DNA from 2 places in the Desulfurispora sp. genome. Region 2 is predicted to be linked to the other one. Evidence: riboswitches for the same ligand, from Rfam matches in the RefSeq annotation. Region 2 holds a riboswitch; the other holds the start of a gene.
The links. Region 2 has a riboswitch for cyclic di-AMP ahead of ACUVTU_RS06680 (cell wall hydrolase). Riboswitches for the same ligand answer to the same signal wherever they lie in the genome.
Positions count from the first base shown of each region.

Region 1 (9,933 bases), on a different contig from region 2:
GAATTACTGCTCATCCACAGCAGCGGCAGACAAATCCCGGTAGAGATCAACCTGAGCTGCATTGGCAGCACCGGCCGGATCAGCGGTTACGTGCTGGTGATCCGGGATATCAGCGGACGCCTGCAGGCAGCCGCCCGCCTGCAAGAAAGCGAGTCCCGCTTTAAGGCGGTATTTTACAATGCGCCCATCGGCATGGCCATATTGAACCCGTCCGGCAAAATCATCGAAACCAACTATGCCCTGCGCCACATGCTGGGGTACACCTATGATGAAATCATTCTGCAGTCGCCCATCCAGTTCATCCATCCGGACGACCGGGCCGAAGTCAGCCACCTGTTTCAACAGGCGCTGTCCGGCGGACAGAGTACCTTCCAGACCGAGAAGCGCTATCTGAACATAACGGGGCAGCCCCGCTGGGGACGCTTCTCCCTGGCTCAATACCGCACTCCGGGCAGCGAAGCGCGTTTTGTCATCGCCATGCTGGAAAACATCCACGAAGCCCGGCTGGCCCAGGAGGCGCTCCAGCAGTCCAAAGAATACTTGGAAAAATTGGTTAACAACGCCCGGGCCCTGATCGTGGGCCTGGACCAGGACGGGAAGATAATCCTGTTTAACAAATACTGTGAGCAAATCACCGGCTGGAGCGGCCCGGAGATTCTGGGCCGGGACTGGTTTTCCCTGTTTGTGCCTCCCGCCTACCAGCCGGCCACCGGCCATATTTTCAAAAACTTGCTGGGGCAGGCCGACAACAGTGAATTTGAAAACCCCATTATGACCAGGAGCGGCGAGGAGCGCCTTGTTTCCTGGAAAAATACCATCATTCGCGACCAAAGCGGCGCCCACCCGGTGATCATCGCCATTGGCAACGACATTACTGAACGCCAAAAAACCGAAGAACTGCTCAAAACGCTATCCAATTTGGACGGCCTGACCGGCCTGGCCAACCGGCGTTATTTCGACAGCAGGCTGACCGAGGAATGGGAGAAAAATGCCCGGCTGGGCGTGCCGGTTTCTCTGATCATGTGTGATATCGACCACTTCAAAACATACAACGACACTTACGGCCACCTGCAGGGTGACGATTGTCTGAAAAAGGTGGCCGGTACCCTGAGTAATTTGCTCTACCGCCCCGCTGAAATGGCCGCCCGTTACGGTGGAGAGGAATTCGTGATCCTCCTGCCCGGATGCGACCTGGATACGGCCCGGCAAATAGCGGAAAACATCCGCCTGGCCGTGCAGAGCCTGGCCATTCCCCACGCCGCTTCTCCGGTCAGCCCCTGGGTTACGATCAGTCTGGGCACGGCCACTCTGGTGCCCCGGGAGGACATACCGCCCACCGAGTTGATCGCTGCTGCCGACAGCGCCCTTTACCGGGCCAAACGCAACGGACGCAACAGGGTAGAGATTTAGAACGCCAGGCAGGAAGGTGGTTAAACTGACAGCAAATCAGACCCTTATCCTCTGGCAGGGGCAGGCGGACAGTCCGCCCCTGGATCCACCGGTGAAAAAAATATACCTAGAGCTGGAGCCTCCCGCTCTGGAGGACAACCGCTCGGATACGGAAAGGCTGCGCCAGGCCATCAACCGGCACTGGCCCCGGGATGTACATATTCCCCTGTCTCTTTTGCGCGAACCGCTGAGCGACCATCTGCGCCAAGAGGAGTGGCGGGTTACGGCCACCCTGTCCTTCGACCTGGCGGAAAGCGCTCCCCTGCACCTGGTGGATGTGGAGCCGGGCGACACCACGGCCAGCCTGTGGGGCCTGGCCGTGGATATCGGCACCACCACAGTGGTGGCCTACCTGATATCGCTCCATGATGGCCGGGTCAGGGCCGTGGCGGCCGACTTCAACGGGCAGGGGCCGCTGGGTGAGGATATTCTGACCCGCATCGGCCATGCGGCCAACCCCGCCGGACTCCAGGAGCTGCAGCAGGCCATTTTAATGACACTGCAGCGGCTGGTGGAGCGTCTGGCGCAGGAAGCGGGAATCCATGAAACGCAAATCAAGACCGTAGCCATCGCGGCCAACACCACTATGGTGCACCTGCTGCTGGGTCTGGATCCCTCCCGCATCTGCCTGGCCCCGTATATTCCGGTGACCAGCCAGCCCGATCTGTACAGTGCTGCCGAGATCGGCCTGCCGGTCCACCCCCGGGCACCGGTCTATATCTTCCCGGCCGTGGGCAGCTATGTGGGCGGCGACATCATTGCCGGCATCCTGGCCAGCGGCCTGCACCAGCGGCCCGAGGTATCCCTGTTTGTGGACATCGGCACCAACGGGGAAATTGTGCTGGGCAACCAGGACTGGCTGGTGGCCTGCGCTGGTGCCGCTGGGCCGGCCCTGGAGGGCGGGGTAGTGCAAAGCGGGATGCGGGCCGAGCCGGGGGCTATTGAAAAAGTGCGGATCGACCCGGCCACCGGAGCTGTGACTTACAGCACCATTGAGGGCAAAGCCCCGGTGGGCATTTGTGGCTCCGGCCTGGTGGATTGCCTCGCCCAGCTGCTGCTGGCCGGAATCATCAACCGGGCCGGAAAATTCAAGGACGGCCGGGACAAATTCGTCCTGGTCCCGGCAGCTCAATCGGCCACGGGTCAGGAGATTGTGATTACCCAGACCGACATCAACAGCCTGCTGCGCACCAAGGGAGCGGTCAATGCCGCGGTGGAATTGCTGCTGGAAAGTGTGGGCCTGACCATGCCCGATATTGAATACTTTTACGCCGCCGGCGCTTTCGGCCACTATCTGGATGTGGAGTCGGCCGTAACCATCGGCCTGTATCCCGACCTGCCCCGGGACAAAATCATCCGCCTGGGCAACAGCGCCGGCGCCGGCGCCCGGCTGGCCCTGCTGTCCCGCCAGGCCCGCCGGGAAGCGCTGCGCATCGCTTCCAGCATCACCTACTTCGAGCTCAATGCCAACCAGGTGTTTATGAACAAATTTGTGGGCAGCCGCTTCCTGCCCCACACCCACTTGGAGTACTACCCCACCGTGCGGGAAAAACTGGCCCGGCGGGGTTTGCTCACCGAGTAGACCGGCACATCCTAAAATATACCAGCCCGCAGCATTTCGCTGTATCGTCTTCGGGCAACACGATATAGCACTGCGTATTTGCTCAAAACCCGAGAAAAAGCCCGCCCGGTATGTCCGGACGGGCTTTGCTGTATCCCTACATCAGCACATGATAGGGAATAATCCTCTTTTCCCAGGTGCGCAGCACTATTTTGTTCTCCCGGCGTTCCTGTACATAGGCGGGCAGAAGCGGCGTCTTGCCGTAACCGTTGGGAGCATTAATGATATAGGTGGGAACAGCCAGCCCCGAAGTGTAACCGCGCAATTTCTCCATAATTTCCAGTCCCTCGTCAATAGAGGTGATGAAATGATGCGTCCCCTGCACGGGCTTGGCATGAAAGATATAATAGGGGCGCACCCGGATGGTCAGCAGGGCCTGGTTCAAACGGCGCATCACAAAGGGATGGTTGTTCACTCCCTTGAGCAGTACGGCCTGATTGCCCAGCACCACTCCCGCTTCCACCAGCCGGTCGCAGGCCGCTCTGGCTTCGGCCGTAACTTCCGCCGGGTGGTTGAACTGGGTGTTGATATATATGGGCGGATATTTTTTGAGAATGGCACACAGGCGCGGGGTGATGCGCTGGGGCAGGGTTACCGGCGTGCGGGTACCCAGGCGTTTGATCTCCACATGGGGAATGCTGTGCAGGCGGGAAAGCAGCCACTCTATGGTACTGTCGGGCAGCAGCAGCGCATCGCCGCCCGTGATCAGTACATCGCGGATTTCCGGGTTTTCAGCCACGTACTGCAGGGCCTGCTCCAGCACCCGGCGCGGCCGGTGCCTGTCTACCTCCCCGATATTGCGCCGGCGCTGGCAATGCCGGCAGTACATAGCGCACTGGTTGGTCACATTGATGATCAACCGGTCGGGATAACGCCGGGTAATGCCGGGAGCCGGCGAGGTAAATTCTTCGGCCATGGGATCCAGCACCCCCCGCCGGTCGGTAATTTCCTCCCGGGCCGGGATGGATTGCTTCCACAGCGCCCCATGCTTCCCGCAGGCCAGGCTAACGGCCAGATAGTAGGGTGATACCGCCCAGCGAAACTGGCCGCCCACCGCTGCTATATCGGCCTTCTCCTGCTCACTCAATTCCACCAAATCGGCCAGCTGTTCCACATTGCTGATCCGCCGGCCCATCTGCCAGTGCCAGTCCTGCCAGTCCTGCGCGGTGGCCTGAAAATAGACCATGATCCTGTTTTTGGCCGCCAGATACTTCTCCTCCAGCTCCAGGCCGGTGGGTATACCGGGCCTGGCTTCCAAGTAATCGGCAATGGCCCCTTTCAGTTCGGCCGCCCGCTCCCGGGCCACCCGGATCTTGTGGGTTTCGTCCGGACAGGTTTGGGAAAGGTATTGCATACATGCCCCTCCTTTCTTTGAGCAAACGAGGTTAGCTGACGGGTTCGGATGGAAAGGATAAGCACCCTACCACCGGTAGCAGATTACTCCCCCGGCGGATTCACCCCGAAAACTGGTTCCCCCGCTCCCTGTCTGCAGGGATTAAGCTCCCGACAACCCTGTTTCTACGTGGAGTTGTCTTTAATATTTTAACATTTATTGAATAGAAATACAACCAGTTGGTGACATATTTTCACATGAAAAAACACCCCCTGTTCCAGGGAGTGCCATTAAGTATATCGCCAGCCATTCCGCCAGGATGTTCAGTTGATCGTGGGCGGTCCTTCTTCCTCCGCCGGCGCGGCCGTCATCAGCAATTCCATGAATACATTGTCAATCTCATTTTTCACTTCCTGCAAGAATTCCTTCTGCAGACCGTGGTTGTCACCCAGCAGCTGCAGGGCATTAAGCATCAAATAGCACAGATGCAGAGCCGAATGCGGTTGCGTAACAATCTCGGCCTCCTCGCCATTGTTCTTGATAATGGTAAAATTCACTGTAACCTTGCCCGAATGATGAGTGGTTACCGAATACTTCAGGGTGCGCCAGTCCTGAGGGTCCTCCAGGAAGATATCCAGCCGGGGTTTGTACAGCCGGGTGATATCCACGGCAAAGGAGATAAAGGGGCGATCCACACAACCCTCTTTCTGCAGATAATCCATCACTTCGGCCAGACTGGCCCTGGTCAGGTAATGCACAAAACGGGCTACCGGTTCCCCGTAAAGCAACTGGATGTACTTCATGATGTTGTAATAGTAGCTCTCCCGGCCGTTTTGCACGGCCTCCTGCAGCAGGCTGTGCACCTGCTCCGCAAAGCCGGGGATTTCATTAAACGCCTTCCGGCACGCCTGCCATTTCAAAATCCAATCACTCCTGCCCGGTATATTGCTTTCCCTGGGTTATTACGCCGTCCGGCGGGTAAATTCCTGCCTGGTCCCGCTACCTGCACTGCTACCAAACCCGGGAAATACCGTCCCTCTCGCGGACGGGATTGGGCGGGGTATATTGAAAAAAAGGACCGGCCAGGCAGCCGGTATAGACAATATTTATAACCTTTCCACAATCATGGCATTGGCCATGCCAAAACCTTCACACATGGCCTGCAAGCCGTAACGCTTGCCGCTATCCTCCAGGTAATGGAGCATGGTGGTCAACAGCCGGGCTCCGCTGGCCCCCAGTGGATGCCCCAGCGCTATGGCGCCGCCCCGCGGATTAAGCCGCGTCACATCACCATCCATTTCCCTGAGCCAGGCCAGGGGTACACTGGCAAAAGCCTCGTTGATTTCATAGACATCCAGATCTCCCATACCCATTCCGGCCTTTTGCAAAGCCATGCGGCTGGCTGGAATGGGCGCCGTGAGCATAATCACCGGATCATCTCCGTAAACCGCCCGGGATACCACTCTGGCCCGGGGTTTTAATCCCAGCTGGACGGCCCGCCTTTCCGACATCAACAGCACAGCAGCCGCCCCATCGCTGATCTGGCTGGAATTACCCGCTGTAATCACCCCATCACTTTTAAATACCGGCCGGAGACCGGCCAGTTTGGCCGGCGATGTATCCGCCCGGGGCCCCTCATCGCGCTCCACCAGTGTCCGGCGGCCATCGGGGAGCTCCACCTCCACCGGCATTATTTCCCTTTGGAAAGCCCCGGCACCGCTTGCTGCCAAAGCCTTGCTGTGACTGCTATAGGCCAGCTCATCCAGTTCTTCCCGCTTCAGTCCCCATTTGGCCGCCACCATCTCGGCGCTCAACCCCTGGGGGATAATGGAGTAGCGAGCCGTCAGGCGCGGGCTGAAGCCCTTATCCAGCATGGCACTGCCCATGGGCACCCGGCTCATGCTCTCCACCCCGGCGGCAATCACCACATCCATGTCTCCACTCCTGATGGCCTGTACGGCAAAGTGCACGGCCTGTTGACTGGAGCCGCACTGCCGGTCAATGGTCACCGCCGGCACATGGGCAGGGAACCCGGCCATCAACACTGCCAGCCGCCCTACACAAAGAGCCTGTTCCCCCACCTGGGAAACACAGCCCATGATCACATCTTCCACCAGTGCCGGCTCAATGCCTGCCCGGCGTACCAGCTCGGACAACACCAGCGCGGCCAGTTCATCCGGTCGGATATGGGACAGCATGCCATTGCGCCGTCCAACGGGCGTACGCACCGCTTCAATGATCAGAGCTTCCTGCAGCAAGTTATTCCTCCTCCCGCCGCTGATAGAGTTGCTGAACATAATGGGCATATTTATCCAGCACATATCTTCGCTTTACCTTCATGCTGGGAGTCAGCTCCCCGCTCTGCAAAGAAAATTCTACGGGTAAAATGACAAAGTGCTTGATGGTCTCAAAACGGGCCAGACGGCTGTTCACCCGGGCCATCTCTTCTCTGATCAAATTCCGCACCCCGGCATGTTCGGCCATTTCCTGAAGACTCATTTCCGGCCAGCCATGCGCCGCTCCGTACTGATTAACGGCCTGCCGGTTCAGGGTGAGCAGGGCTGTGAGATAGGGTTTTCTGTCCCCCACCACCACAGCCTGATCAATGAAGGGAATGGTTTTAATGGCGTTCTCAATGTTTTGAGGAGGGACGTTCTTACCACCGGCGGTGATCAGAATATCTTTCTTACGATCGGTAATATATAAATAGCCCTGTTCATCCAGCCTGCCCACATCTCCGGTGTAAAGCCAGCCGCTTTGAAAAGTGCGGGCGGTAGCCTGCTCATCCCGGTAATACCCGGCACATACTCCTTCCCCCCGCGCCAGCACCTCTCCATCGGTAGCTATAACAATCTCTACTCCCGGCAGGGGGCGACCCACCGATCCCAAACGGTGCTCTTGCGGAGTATTGAAGGTCAGTCCCAGGGTGGCCTCGGTCTGACCGTACCCTTCCAGCACCATGATACCGGCCGTCCAGAAAAGCTCATTGACTTCGGGGGAGAGCGGTGCCCCGCCGCTGACAATAAATTTCATGCGGCCGCCCAGAGCCTGCCGCAAACGGCTGAAAAGCAAACGATCAGCCAAAAATAATTTCAGCCGCTGCACCGGCGGCGGATTTCCTCCCTGCCGCCCGGTCCGTCCAGCCTGCAGAGCATCAAAAATCAACCAGTTAAATAACCGGCGCCGCCAGAACGGACCGGCAGCTCCCTGCTGCCAGAAGGCGGCGTATACCTTTTCCAGCAACCGGGGTACAGTGCGAATGAAATGGGGTCTGATCTCCCGGCAGTTTTCTACCGCCTGGTAAATACTTTCGGCAAAGGCAGTGGTGTAGCCGGCATACAGCGCCGTAAACTGACCGGCGTTACGTTCCAGCGCATGAGCCAGAGGCAAAAAACAAAGCGTTATATACTCGCTGCTTATATCCAGCACCTGTTCCATGGCCCGGCAGACAAACATGATGTTGCGGTTGGTGATCATACAACCCTTGGGTGGACCGGTAGTACCCGAGGTGTAAATCAGGGTGGCCAGATCGTCCAGGCCGGGCGCATGCTCGGCCAGCAAGCTGGACCAGTCCAGATCGGTCTGCCGATAGCAGGAGACAAAGTCTTCCCAGTTGCACACCATAACCTCCCCGTCCCCACTGCTGCCAACCCATTCATCCGGTTTCATCACAATGATTTGCTGCAAACCGGGCAGCCCGGACCGTACCGGCAGAAGTTTGCTCAATTGCTCCCGGCCGCCCAGAAAGGCCAGCCGGCAGCCGGCATGATGCATGATATAAGCAGCCTGTTCAGAAGTATTGCTGGCATACACCGGCACAGTAATGCCACCCATAGATAACACCGCCAGGTCAGCCGTAGTCCATTGCAGACAGTTATCGGCCCAGATGGCCACCCGGTCGCCGCGCTCCAGTCCCCACTGCCGCAGTGCAGTCGCCAGAGCCAGTACTTTATCCCCGAACTGCCGCCAGGTCACCTGTTGCCAGTTACCGTTCACCTTGATCAGGTAGGCGGTACGCTCCCCCCTGCCGGTCACTTGTTTTGCCAGGTAATGAATAATGGTTTCGCCCATATCCAGATCACCCCGGCATTTTAAAAATCGGCTCTGTCCTACTTCCCGACCAGCCCCGCCGAACCGTCACAGCAGTTTAAAATGTAAACAGGTTCAGTCCACCGGCCACATATAGTTCAATACCGGTAATGTATTTGGCCCCGTCGGAAGCCAGAAAAACCACCGCGCTGGCTATATCCTCCGGTTCCCCGGCCCTTTTAAAAGCCGTGCGGGCAATCATCCGTTCACGCATTTGGGGGCTGGTCATCTGGAAAGCTTCGGTAGCAATCACACCGGGTACTATAGCATTAACGGTAATATTATGGCGGGCCCCCTCCAGGGCCAAACTTTTGGTCAAACCAAGAATACCTGCTTTGGTGGTGCTGTAACTGCTCTGTCCAAAACCACCCATGGTACCGGCTACAGAAGCCATGTTGATGATCCGGCCCCACTTCTGCTCTTTCATGTATGGCCAAACCGCTTTGCAGCAGTTGTAAGCACCGGTCAGGTTGACCCGCAGATCCCTTTCCCAAAAATCATCGTTTTGCTGCTCGATTTGCGCTACGTGGTCCAGCGTGGCCGCATTGTTGACCAGGATATCAATGCTGCCCATTTCCGACTTCACCCGGGCAAATACTTCTGCCACCTGCTGCCGGTCGGTCACATCCATTTGTAGCGCCAGGGCCCTCCGGCCCATTTGCCTGATCTCTTCAGCTGTCTGTTCGGCATACACCACCCGGCTGCTCTGAAAAAACTGGGCCAGGGGGCCGTATTTTTGAGCCACACCGCTATCCTGACCGCTTTCCAGCAAGATATCCGTAATCACCACATCGGCACCCGCTGCCGCCAGCGCCAGCGCATCAGCCCTGCCCAGCCCCCGGCTGCCACCGGTAATCAGCGCCACTTTGCCCACCAGTTGCATTTTTAACCCTCCTGTTGGTTTTTAACCCATTGGTTAACCATATCATACTAAAGCCAGGCCAGAACCGTCAATTAAATATTGTTAATATTTTTAATTTTTGGACAAAAACAACACCGGCAGCTACTATGCCGCCGGTTGATGCCAACAGATTTCCGGGATTAAACATTATCGTTTGCTTTATAAACTTGTCCGGCCAGGCGGTTTTTGTACCAGCCATAACCGGTTACCAGCACCACACAGGTCAGGGGAGCCAGGTATTCAAAATGGGGCAGGTAAGGTATTACCCGCCCGGCCACTATGGGATCGGCGGCAATCATATGGCCGGCCGCCCAGGCGATTACCCCTGCCCCCACGTAGGTAATGGCGGAAAAACGGTCCATCAGCCGCACCAGCAGTGTGCTGCCCCAGACAATCAGCGGAATGCTGATGACCAGCCCGAATAACACCAGGCCCACATGACCGCGGGCTGCCCCGGCAATGGCCAGAATGTTGTCCACACCCATAACCAGATCGGCCATAATGATAATTTTCAGCGCATCCCACAAACCCTTACCCGAA
Region 1 covers NZ_JBRAJI010000046.1:878-10,810, reverse strand. Annotated here, with positions in the region: gene ACUVTU_RS11210 (PAS domain S-box protein) at 1-1,410, shown strand, start outside; gene ACUVTU_RS11205 (ASKHA domain-containing protein) at 1,427-3,031, shown strand; gene eam (glutamate 2,3-aminomutase) at 3,168-4,424, opposite strand; cyclic di-AMP (ydaO/yuaA leader) riboswitch at 4,431-4,582, opposite strand; gene ACUVTU_RS11195 (hypothetical protein) at 4,727-5,323, opposite strand; gene ACUVTU_RS11190 (thiolase family protein) at 5,510-6,658, opposite strand; gene ACUVTU_RS11185 (AMP-dependent synthetase/ligase) at 6,663-8,474, opposite strand; gene ACUVTU_RS11180 (SDR family NAD(P)-dependent oxidoreductase) at 8,551-9,375, opposite strand; gene ACUVTU_RS11175 (TerC family protein) at 9,534-9,933, opposite strand, start outside.
Region 1: linked by a shared signal. The riboswitch ahead of eam (glutamate 2,3-aminomutase) and the one ahead of ACUVTU_RS06680 (cell wall hydrolase) in region 2 are both predicted to bind cyclic di-AMP.

Region 2 (9,933 bases):
GTCCAGGAGAAACTTTCTCTGGCCGACCGGTTCGCCATGTGCTTGATGTTCTCGGCCCCCGGCGAAAAGGCCTATTTGGAAACAGTGCTCCACCTGGCCCGGCAGGCCGGACTGGACTGGCCGCAGGAGACTCTGCTCCATCAGGCCCGGCTCTGGGCCATGTGGCACAACGGCTACTCCGGACGCACGGCCCGCCAGCTGGTGGACTACCTGTATGGACGTTCGCCGGGACAATTTTAGTTGTCCAAATACCTGGCCGGCAGCAGGATATTTTTTTCACGAAACGAATTAGTAATTTAACTGAAAAGCCAAACAATAGCTACAGGAGGGATCTCTTTGTATTACCCGGGAGAAATCAAAACACCAGGCCTGGAACTGATGCTGGTGCTGGTACGGGTTGTTTACTTTGTCGCCCTGGTTCTGATTACCGCCGGAGCCGGTATGGTGGCGGGGCTGCCCCCCGTGGTCAGCGGCACCATCGGCGGGCTGTTCGGCTTTTTCCTGCTGGCCTGTGGGCATCTTTTTGAGGTGGTAAATGTAACCTGCCCGCACTGCGGACATCGCACCCGCTCTCTGCGCGACTATGGTTCTTTCCGCTGCCCCAACTGCCAGCAGACAAGCTTTGTCCGGGAAGGAAAAGCCGGCCAGGATTAACAATCTACCAAACAGCAGCATAGCCCGGTGCGTCCGGGCTATTTATTTTTTGGCCACGCATGTACAAATTATTTTCATTTTATTTTGAATTGTGTATAATATTAATAAATTTTCAGCTACTTACAATGACACCGCTCCGTCCGCTGCGAGGAACAGATTATAGGAGTGAGGTGTGAAAGATGCGCGTGCTGATTGTGGGGGATAAAATCATCAACGCAGACACGGAAGAGGTAATCGACAGCGGTTATACCATCTTCCGGGAAGCCATCCGCTACTGCCGGCGCCAGGGCTGGAAGTGGTATCTGTGCCTGAACGATGAAATCCTGAGCGAAAGGGAATCCATCCGGGAGTTTGGGACCAACCTCTTTCCCCGCCTGCCGGAACAATACTGCTTCGACCAGAAACTGCACAAGGCCATCTACACCGTGCTGGTGAAATACAGTTCGGGCTACGTACCGCGACCTTATGTCACGGCCAAGCTGGTCGTCCGCGATCTGCGCCGCCGCGGTGAAGGCACTTTCTTCGGTCTCTGGTTTGTGTACGACGGTTTTCGGGTCTGTTACGGCACCGAAGGAGAAAGGGTAAAAATACTCTGGGCTCCCGCCTAGCTACACCTCACCGGCCCGGCCCCGCCAAAGATCTCCATAAGACCCATTTAGAAGCACAATCACCGGTGCTTCTTTTTTTGTCGGGTTTATTTGACCAACAATTTGATATATTATATTAACATCAGCAGTTTCCGAACCGGGACACCCCGGTCAAACCAAAAGGCGAGGCGATGCTTTTTTGCTATCCACCAGCTTGTTTCCCGCCGGCATCACCGGCAATTCCTCCCTGCTGGCCTGCATCAGCGCCAGCGGCAGCCTGCAGCGCATCTTCTGGCCCTTTGTTGACGGCGGACAGCACCTGGGCATACTCAAAACCGGCCTGCTGCTGCCCGACAATCAGACCATCTGGCTGGATGACCCGGCCTGGGCCGTCCGGCAGTATTATCTGCCCGGCAGCGCGGTTTTTGTCACCGAGCTCGCCCATCCCGGTCTGGAGGTCAGCGTCAGCCAGCACGACTTTTGCCTTCCCCACCTGGACGTGTTCTGCCGCTGGCTGAAAATTACCAACCTGCGTCCGGGCAGCCTGGCAGGCCGGCTGGTAATCTATATGTCTTTGAACATTGACGAGTCGGTACAATATGATGGCATGTACATCGAAAACAACCTGCTGGTACAGCACCGGCGCCGGGTTTTCGCCGGGCTGACCATCCCCGGGCGTGTGCTGAGCGGCTTTCACTGCGGCCGCCGCCACACCCCTTCTGATCCCTGGGCGCCGGCCTTAAGGGGCGAGTTCTGGGGCGGCCGGGACAACATCAAAGAGGGGGCGGCGGCTCTGGCCTGGGAACTGGGACCGCTCCAATCCGGCCAGACAGAGGACTTCCCCGTCCTTTTGCTCTTTGCCGAAAATGCACGGCAGCTAGCGGATTTGCTGGACCGGGCTGCCTCCACCCCCGCCGGTGAGCTGTTCCAGGAAACCCTGGACTACTGGCGGACCTTTTTAACCGGCACTCCCCAACCACCGGAGCACGTTTCTATTTTTGCTCCATCACTGATGGTCATGAAACTGCTCAGTGAAAAAAAAACCGGCGCCTCCATCGCCGCCCCCGAATTCGATCCGGCCTTCCAGGCCAGCGGCGGATACGGTTATTGCTGGCCCCGGGACGGGCTTTATGTGGCCCTGGCCCTGGACCTGGCCGGCAAACACCAGGAAGCGGCCGATTTTTACCGCTTCTGCCGCCGGGTACTCAACCCGGACGGCAGCTTTCACCAGCGCTATTTCGTGGACGGTAGCTGGGGGTCCAGCTGGGGCCAGCAGCGGGATCAGGTGGGCGCCGTACTCTGGGGCTGCGCCGCCCACTACCGGTTAACCGGTGACCGGACTTTTCTGGAAGAAATCTGGCCCCTGGTGCAGAGCGGAGCGGAACACATCCGGCAGAGCCTGGGAGAAGATTTTCTACCCGCCCCCAGCATGGACCTGTGGGAGGATCAGTTTGGCCAGAGCACATACACTGCGGCCGCCTGCTCCGGCGGCCTGGCCGCCGCCTCTTTTCTGGCGGACACCATGGGAGAGGAACAGCAGGCAGCCGATTGGCGCAGCGCCGCCCGCAATATCCGGCAGGCCGTGCTCGACCGGCTCTGGAGCCCCAGTAGGCAGAGCTTTGTGCGGGGACGCCGGCACAATCCGCACAGCTGCTACCTGGACGAACGGCTGGACAGCGCCGTGCTGGGCCTGTGCTTCCCTTTCGCCCTGCTCCCTCCGGACCATCCCCTGATGCAAAAAACCGTGGCCGCCCTGGAGTCCTGTCTCTGGAACCACAGCGCGGGCGGCCTGCACCGCTACGAGGGAGATGGTTACGCCGGCGGCAACCCCTGGGTGCTGCTCACCCTGTGGCTGGCCATCTATCACACTCTGGCGGGCCACCCTGCCCGGGCCCGGGAACTGCTCGGCTGGGCGGAAAACAACGCTTCCCCCACTGGTCTGCTGCCCGAACAAATCCACAAAGACAAAGGCGGACCGGCCTGGGTGCTGCCTCTTAACTGGTCGCACGCCATGTATGTACTGGCCGCGCTGGCCCTGGCCGGCCGATACAATTTTTCCAGTCTGGAATTCCGGGTGTGAAGCACCATTTATTTTTATCCAGCACGGCAGGAATTTTTGCGTAAATCGTTGAATGTTAATTTACTTATTATAAAAATTATACGGACGTGATTCCTTTGCCCCCCATGATTGATATTGACCGCTTTGTGCAGGAACACCAGGTGGAAATAGAAACCCTGGTCAACCTGGCCCTGAACAAAGCGGGCCGGACTGTAGAAAGCAAAGTGGCCAGCGGGGAGGTTTCCCCGCGCCTTACCGATGTACTGCCTCTGCTGCTCTATGAGGCACTGTTGACCAGCACTGTGGCCACCCTGCGCCTGGCAGCAGAAATGTTCAATGACTCAATGAGGAGCGAATAACCCTTGCTGACAACCAGATCCTATATCTTTATCGCTTTTCTCGCCGTAGTGGGAATAGCCGCCTTTCTGGTGGGCTTTTTCTCCAGGCGCAGGTAAAAATGCAGGCTGTACCGGGGTGACGCAAGTGAGCTTGGGAGACCGCATCAAAAAGATCCGGCTCAACAATCAGCTGACTGTAAGGCAACTGGCGGAAAAAGTAGGCGTATCGGCCAGCTTTATTTACCAGCTGGAGCAGAACAGGGTTTCCCCTTCGTTTTCTACACTGAAATCGCTGGCCCAGGTGCTCAATACCAATATCAGCCTGCTGGTGGAGGAAGACCTGCCGGAAGAGTGGCTGGTGGTCAGGCGGCAGAACCGAAAGAAAGTGGTTACCGACAACCCCGGACTCAGCCTGGAACTGCTCACCTTTCTGGGGGCGCGGGAAAAGCGCATGCAGCCTTTCATCTTCCGGCTGGAACCGGGAGCGGTATACGATGAATTCAAGATGTTCAGCAGCGAGCGGGAAGATTTTTTTTATGTTCTTTCTGGCAGCCTGGAGATCTGCCTGCCCGGAAAAAATTACCGTCTGGAAACCGGTGATGCGGCCTATTTCATTTTTGACCATCCGGTCCTGCTGAAAAACCCCGGCCCGTCACCGGCGGAAGTATTCTGGATCATCAGCCCGCCCATGTAAAAACAGCCCTGGCGTCAGGGCTGTTTTTATACTTGAAATAGCTTGTCCCATAGCTTAGCGGGTAAAAACCATCTGGCCCGCTGTGAAACAAACAGGCCGGCTGAGCAGAAAACTGTTGGTAATCCCCCGGGAATAAAAATACAGCGCCCCGTTTGTCGGATCGGCCCCCGCCAGCACCTCGCTGGCCGCCTTTCTGGCCTGGTCGGTAGCCGGCCGGTCAATCCACCCGTTCAGTACGGGGGTGAACTGGTAATGGCCGTCCTCCACCTGGTAGATCACCGCCCGGATGGAATCCGGAAAAAGATCGCTTTTCACCCGGTTCAGCACCACAGCCCCCACGGCCAGCTGGGCCTGATACGGCTCTCCTCCCGCCTCGGCTGTAATCAGGCGGGCCAGCAGATCGAAATCGCTGCGGGACACCTCACCCGTATTTAAAGCCGCACGGCTGATTGTCTGGTTGATTGGTGAACTGGTGACTTTGGCAGCTACGACTTGCTTACTGGCCGCCGCTGCACTGCGGGAATCAGTTTTGACCACCAGCTTCTGTCCCGGATAAATCAGGTTGGATTTCAAGTGATTAATTGTTTTGAGAGACTGGACAGTGCTCCCATACCGCAGGGCTATTTTATAGAGCGAATCGCCGGGCTTTACTTTGTAAACAACCTGCCCGGCCAGACAGGCCGAAGGAAAAAGCAACAGCAATACAAACAGACTTACCCATACGGGCCATCTTTTGACCAGCTTATGCAATTTTTTCTCCTCCTCTGGCAGCCTCCGGAGTTAGTTGACGGGTTCGGGTTGAGGACTACCCGGCTGCGGTGTGGCAAATGCACCTCCCGACCAAACCGCCGCTTCACCCCAAAAATTAGTTCCCCCGTACATTGTTCTTAGAACAATGATTCGGCTTTTGATTTACTAATTATTATAATAGCTGGTCAACGCATATATCCAGCGGTAATATCTGCCACGGGTTCAGTCCACCAGATCGTACCTGTCCCGCAGCAGAGCGGACACCTGGCGCAGGGTGGCGAAGGAACGTTCTACGGTCAAATAACCGTCAGTATTGATTAAACAGCAGCGGGCCGGTGCCAGCCAGGCCTGAGCCAGGATCTGCTTCAGTGTTATCCCTTTTCCAACCAGATTACTCCAGATCTCCTCCAGCCGCAGCACCAGCTTCTCCACACTTTCCTGCCCCAACTCTTCACTCAATGTAGGCACAATTCCCCAGCAAATGATATTGCCTCCGTCCAGAAATTCTCTGATCGCATCGGTGTAACGGCTGAAGATCTGGCCCAGGCTGTAAGCATCAATGGAAAGGATGTTCAAATCCAGGCCCTGGAGCAGAAAAGACCAGTCCGGATTGCCGCACAGATGCACTCCCCGGGGACCCTCCAGGCTATCCAGGAAGGCCCGCATGTCCCTTTTGGCCCGCTCGCTGCTGTAGCCGCTAAACGAACCAAAGATAATTTCCAGCCCCGGCTCGTCCACCCAGATAAAGGGAGCAGCGTGCGCTTGCTGGAGCTGGCGGTACTGCACATTGATCTTGCGGGCGATGAAATCATACATGAATTCCCGCACGTCATCATTGTAAATGATCGGTTTCAGGTTTTCATCAACGATCTTGTGACCGAAACTGATCGGCCCAATGCTCTGCCCCCGAACCAGCCGGTAGGAGGTAATGTCCCGGGCCAGAAAAGCATCCAAGGCCACCGAATACCGGGGTGACAGCTTGAATATCGCCTCGCTGTCGCTTTTCTCGGCATATTCCACCAGCTCCTCCAGAAAGCGCCCCGTATCCAGTGTAATCCGCTGCTGTCTTTCATCAATCTGAATACCGGGAAAATGCTCACTGACCTGCACATACATGTCCTCGTAGTAGCTGAAGCGGGGCAGTTGCGGCCAGAAGGGAATATCCAGCGTCAGGGCCAGATCGATGGCCCGCTCCACCTCCTGATGGGGCAAGATGCCCATGGCCGTAGTGCGGCAGTTGCCGGGTAATGGCATATAGCTCACCCTCCAAATTTTTAAATTTAAACGAATATTGTTTAGATTATAGATTATTCTAGAAATGCAAAAGCTGGCCGGCAAAATTCCCGAAGGCCAGACATAATAAAGTACCGCATCTAAACCGGCAAGAAAAGAAGAAAAAGTGCTCACCTGCACCCAAGATAGTCTAGAAGTCACCAAATTGCCCCGCCTGAACCAACGGCAACCGGAAAACGCACTTGTTTTAAAACAGGCTGGTGATAAGATTTATTACATGCACATATCAGAGCAATGAAGCGCCGGTGACAAAAGTGAGAAATATTTTTTCCAACAGAAGATTTAACCCGAGTCCACACCGGGTACTGGTTACCGGCTTTGCCGCCACCATCCTGCTGGGAGCCATTCTGCTGAGCCTGCCTTTTGCCTCGGCCCAGCACCAGGCTACCAGCTTTTTGACCGCCCTTTTCACCGCTACATCGGCCGTTTGTGTCACCGGTCTGGTGGTCGTGGATACGGGTACCTACTGGTCCACTGCCGGACAGGTGATTATCCTGGCCCTGATTCAGGTTGGCGGCCTGGGATTCATGACCATGGCCACGTTTATGTTTTTGCTGCTGGGAAAAAAAATCGGCCTGAAAACCCGGTTGCTGATGCAGGCCTCCCTCAATCAGAACCACCTGCAGGGCATAGTGAACCTGGGCAAATACGTCCTGATTTTTACTTTCGCCACGGAGTTCTTTTTTGCCGCTGCGCTGGCCTGGCGCTTCAGCCTGGACATGCCCCTGCCCCGGGCCCTGTGGTTCGGCCTGTTTCACTCCATATCGGCCTTTAATAATGCCGGGTTTGATTTGTTCGGCCAGTTCGGTTCTCTGACCGGTTATGTCCAGGACAGCACGGTAAACCTGTGCATCACCACGCTGATTATTCTGGGCGGTATCGGCTTCAGTGTCATTGTCGATCTGACAAACTGGCGGCAACACCGGAAGCTGACCACGCACACCAGGCTGGTGCTGCTGGTCTCCACCGGTCTTCTGGTCAGCGGAACCTTGCTCTTCTATCTGTTCGAAAGTGACAACGTGCTCCAAAACTATAGCTGGACGGGTAAAATTCTGGCCTCTTATTTCCAGTCCGTAACCCCCCGCACTGCGGGATACAACACTGTGGACATCGGGTCACTGCACAGTTACACGCAGATGCTCCTCATTGTACTCATGTTTATCGGAGCCTCGCCCGGTTCCACCGGCGGCGGCATCAAAACCACCACCTTTGCCGTCCTGGGATCCGCCATACTTTCACTGGCCCGGGGCAACATTGATGTGACCATCTTTCGGCGGATGGTGCCGCGGGATCAGGTGGCCAAATCACTGGCTATCCTGCTCCTGGCCATCGCCCTGGTGCTGGTGGCCAGCACGGCTCTTTTATATACCGAGCACCAGGACAACTTCCTGCTCACCCTTTTTGAAACGGTGTCGGCCTTTGGCACGGTGGGCCTGACCATGGGCCTGACCCCGCATCTTTCGGAGGCCGGACGGGTTATTATCATTCTGACCATGTTCCTGGGCCGGGTGGGCACCATGACGGCGGTGCTGGCCTTTGCCGCACGCACCAGAGCCACACTGCCCATCAAACATCCGCCGGGCAACATTCTCATCGGGTAATACTTTGGTATATTATACAAAATCTAACTTCGACCGGAGAAAGGAAGAAGATGCTGTGAAACAATTTGCCGTCATCGGCCTGGGCCGTTTCGGTTCCAGTCTGGCCCGCACCCTGATCAGGATGGGCTATGAAGTGCTGGCCATTGATACTAACGAAGCCAACATCAATAACATGGCCGATGTGGTCACACACGCCGTGCAGGCCAATGCCCTGGAGGACGGTGTCCTGAAGTCGCTGGGCATCCGCAATTTTGATGTGGTCATAGTGGCCATTGGGCAGGACATCCAGTCCAGCATCCTGGTCACCGTGATGTTAAAAGAAATCGGCGTCAAAAAAGTGGTAGCCAAAGCCACCAACGAGCTGCACGGCAAGGTGCTGGAGCGGGTGGGTGCCGACATTGTGGTTTTCCCTGAAAGGGACATGGGCGAGCGGGTGGCCCGCTGGCTGGTGTCGCGCAACATCATTGACCAGATCAACCTTTCGCCCGATTACAGCCTGATTGAAATGGCCACACCGGAGAAATTCCTGGGCAAGACCCTGCAGGAGGCTGACTTGCGCAAAAAATACGGTGTGACCGTTCTGGCCATCCGGCGCAACGGCGAATTCATCATTTCCCCCGGCGCCAGACAGGTGCTGGAGAAAAATGATATTTTGATAGTCATTGGTCAAAATGAAAAATTAAAACTGTTTGAGACCACGGATTGAACCCTGTTGAACGCCCGTCCCTTTTGGCTCTTTCTCCCTCTCCGGCCGGCGCTGTGCTCAATGCCAAACGCTATCCTGCCACCCGAAACATTGACACTGCCTGTTTGTTTTTGCTATAATAAACATTGCGCCAGTCATTAATTACTGCTGTCCCAGTAGCTCAGCTGGATAGAGCAACGGACTTCTAATCCGTAGGCCGGGGGTTCGAATCCCTCCTGGGACGCCAGCAAAAGCCAGGCCCCGCAAGCATTTGCGGGGCTTTCGATTTATAGCGAATTCTGCAGAAAGGCCCTTTGGGGAACAAACTGGTGCCACCCATCTATTCTGGAGTAAAACTTTGCTTAATAAATAATTCTCTGAACTGCACATAATATAAAAAACTGTGAAGGAGACCAGGCAGCATGACCGAGAAAAAAACCTCACCCAATATCGCACCCGGCAGTGCTGAAGAACTGGAAAGAAGCGCCAGCGAAGAGGAACGCCGCCGGGGCGACTTTACCCGGGTTACCCGCCTGTCCTATGACGAAGTGGACCCTACCTGACAATAACGGGGGCATTTTTATCCCCGGCGGTTTCCGGCGGCAATAGACCGGCCAGATAGCGATACAGCCTTTCCTTTTCCTGGTCGCTGTCAGCCAAGCTGGCCCGGCCCCGGCGCAAAGTTCCTGGCTGCAGGGTTATAGCGCTGATTTTTTTATGCTCAATCTGCACGTCCAGTACCAGAATATGCCCCTGACTGCTTTGATAACGGCTGGTCACATGCCCCAGACCGTAAAAGATGTACCTGTCACCGTACCTTTCCACCCGCTGCGCCGAGAGCGGATGGGTACCGACAACCAGGTCCGCCCCGGCATCAATCAGGCGGCGGGCCAGCGCCGTCTGGGCGGCCGCCGGCTGCCGGTCGAAGGTGGTACCCCAGTGCATCAGCACTACCAGCAGATCCACCAGCTGGCTGGCCTGGCGCACAGCTGCCAGCATGTTTTTCTGGTCGTAAGCGTGGGCCACGCCAAAATGGCGGGGCCCCGCTTTCCAATCGGCCTGCGGCAGGATGGCTGAAAAAGCCAGCATACCCACTTTACCCTGCGGACTATCAATTATCGCCGGCCGGTAACATTCCGGGCTGGAACCCAAACCCAGGACAACCAGACCATGCTGCTGCAGCAGTTCCAGCATACCCCGCACCTGATCCCGCCCGGCATCCAGGGCATGGTTGGTGGCCAGATTTAAAATGATCCGATCTGCCTGCCGACT
Region 2 covers NZ_JBRAJI010000018.1:35,160-45,092, forward strand. Annotated here, with positions in the region: gene ACUVTU_RS06650 (ATP-binding protein) at 1-240, shown strand, start outside; gene ACUVTU_RS06655 (hypothetical protein) at 337-654, shown strand; gene ACUVTU_RS06660 (hypothetical protein) at 834-1,262, shown strand; gene ACUVTU_RS06665 (glycoside hydrolase family 15 protein) at 1,441-3,321, shown strand; gene ACUVTU_RS06670 (hypothetical protein) at 3,426-3,659, shown strand; gene ACUVTU_RS06675 (helix-turn-helix domain-containing protein) at 3,784-4,332, shown strand; gene ACUVTU_RS06680 (cell wall hydrolase) at 4,387-5,082, opposite strand; cyclic di-AMP (ydaO/yuaA leader) riboswitch at 5,087-5,248, opposite strand; gene ACUVTU_RS06685 (hypothetical protein) at 5,305-6,336, opposite strand; gene ACUVTU_RS06690 (TrkH family potassium uptake protein) at 6,630-7,976, shown strand; gene ACUVTU_RS06695 (potassium channel family protein) at 8,032-8,682, shown strand; tRNA gene ACUVTU_RS06700 (tRNA-Arg) at 8,832-8,908, shown strand; gene ACUVTU_RS06705 (hypothetical protein) at 9,084-9,224, shown strand; gene ACUVTU_RS06710 (CapA family protein) at 9,217-9,933, opposite strand, start outside.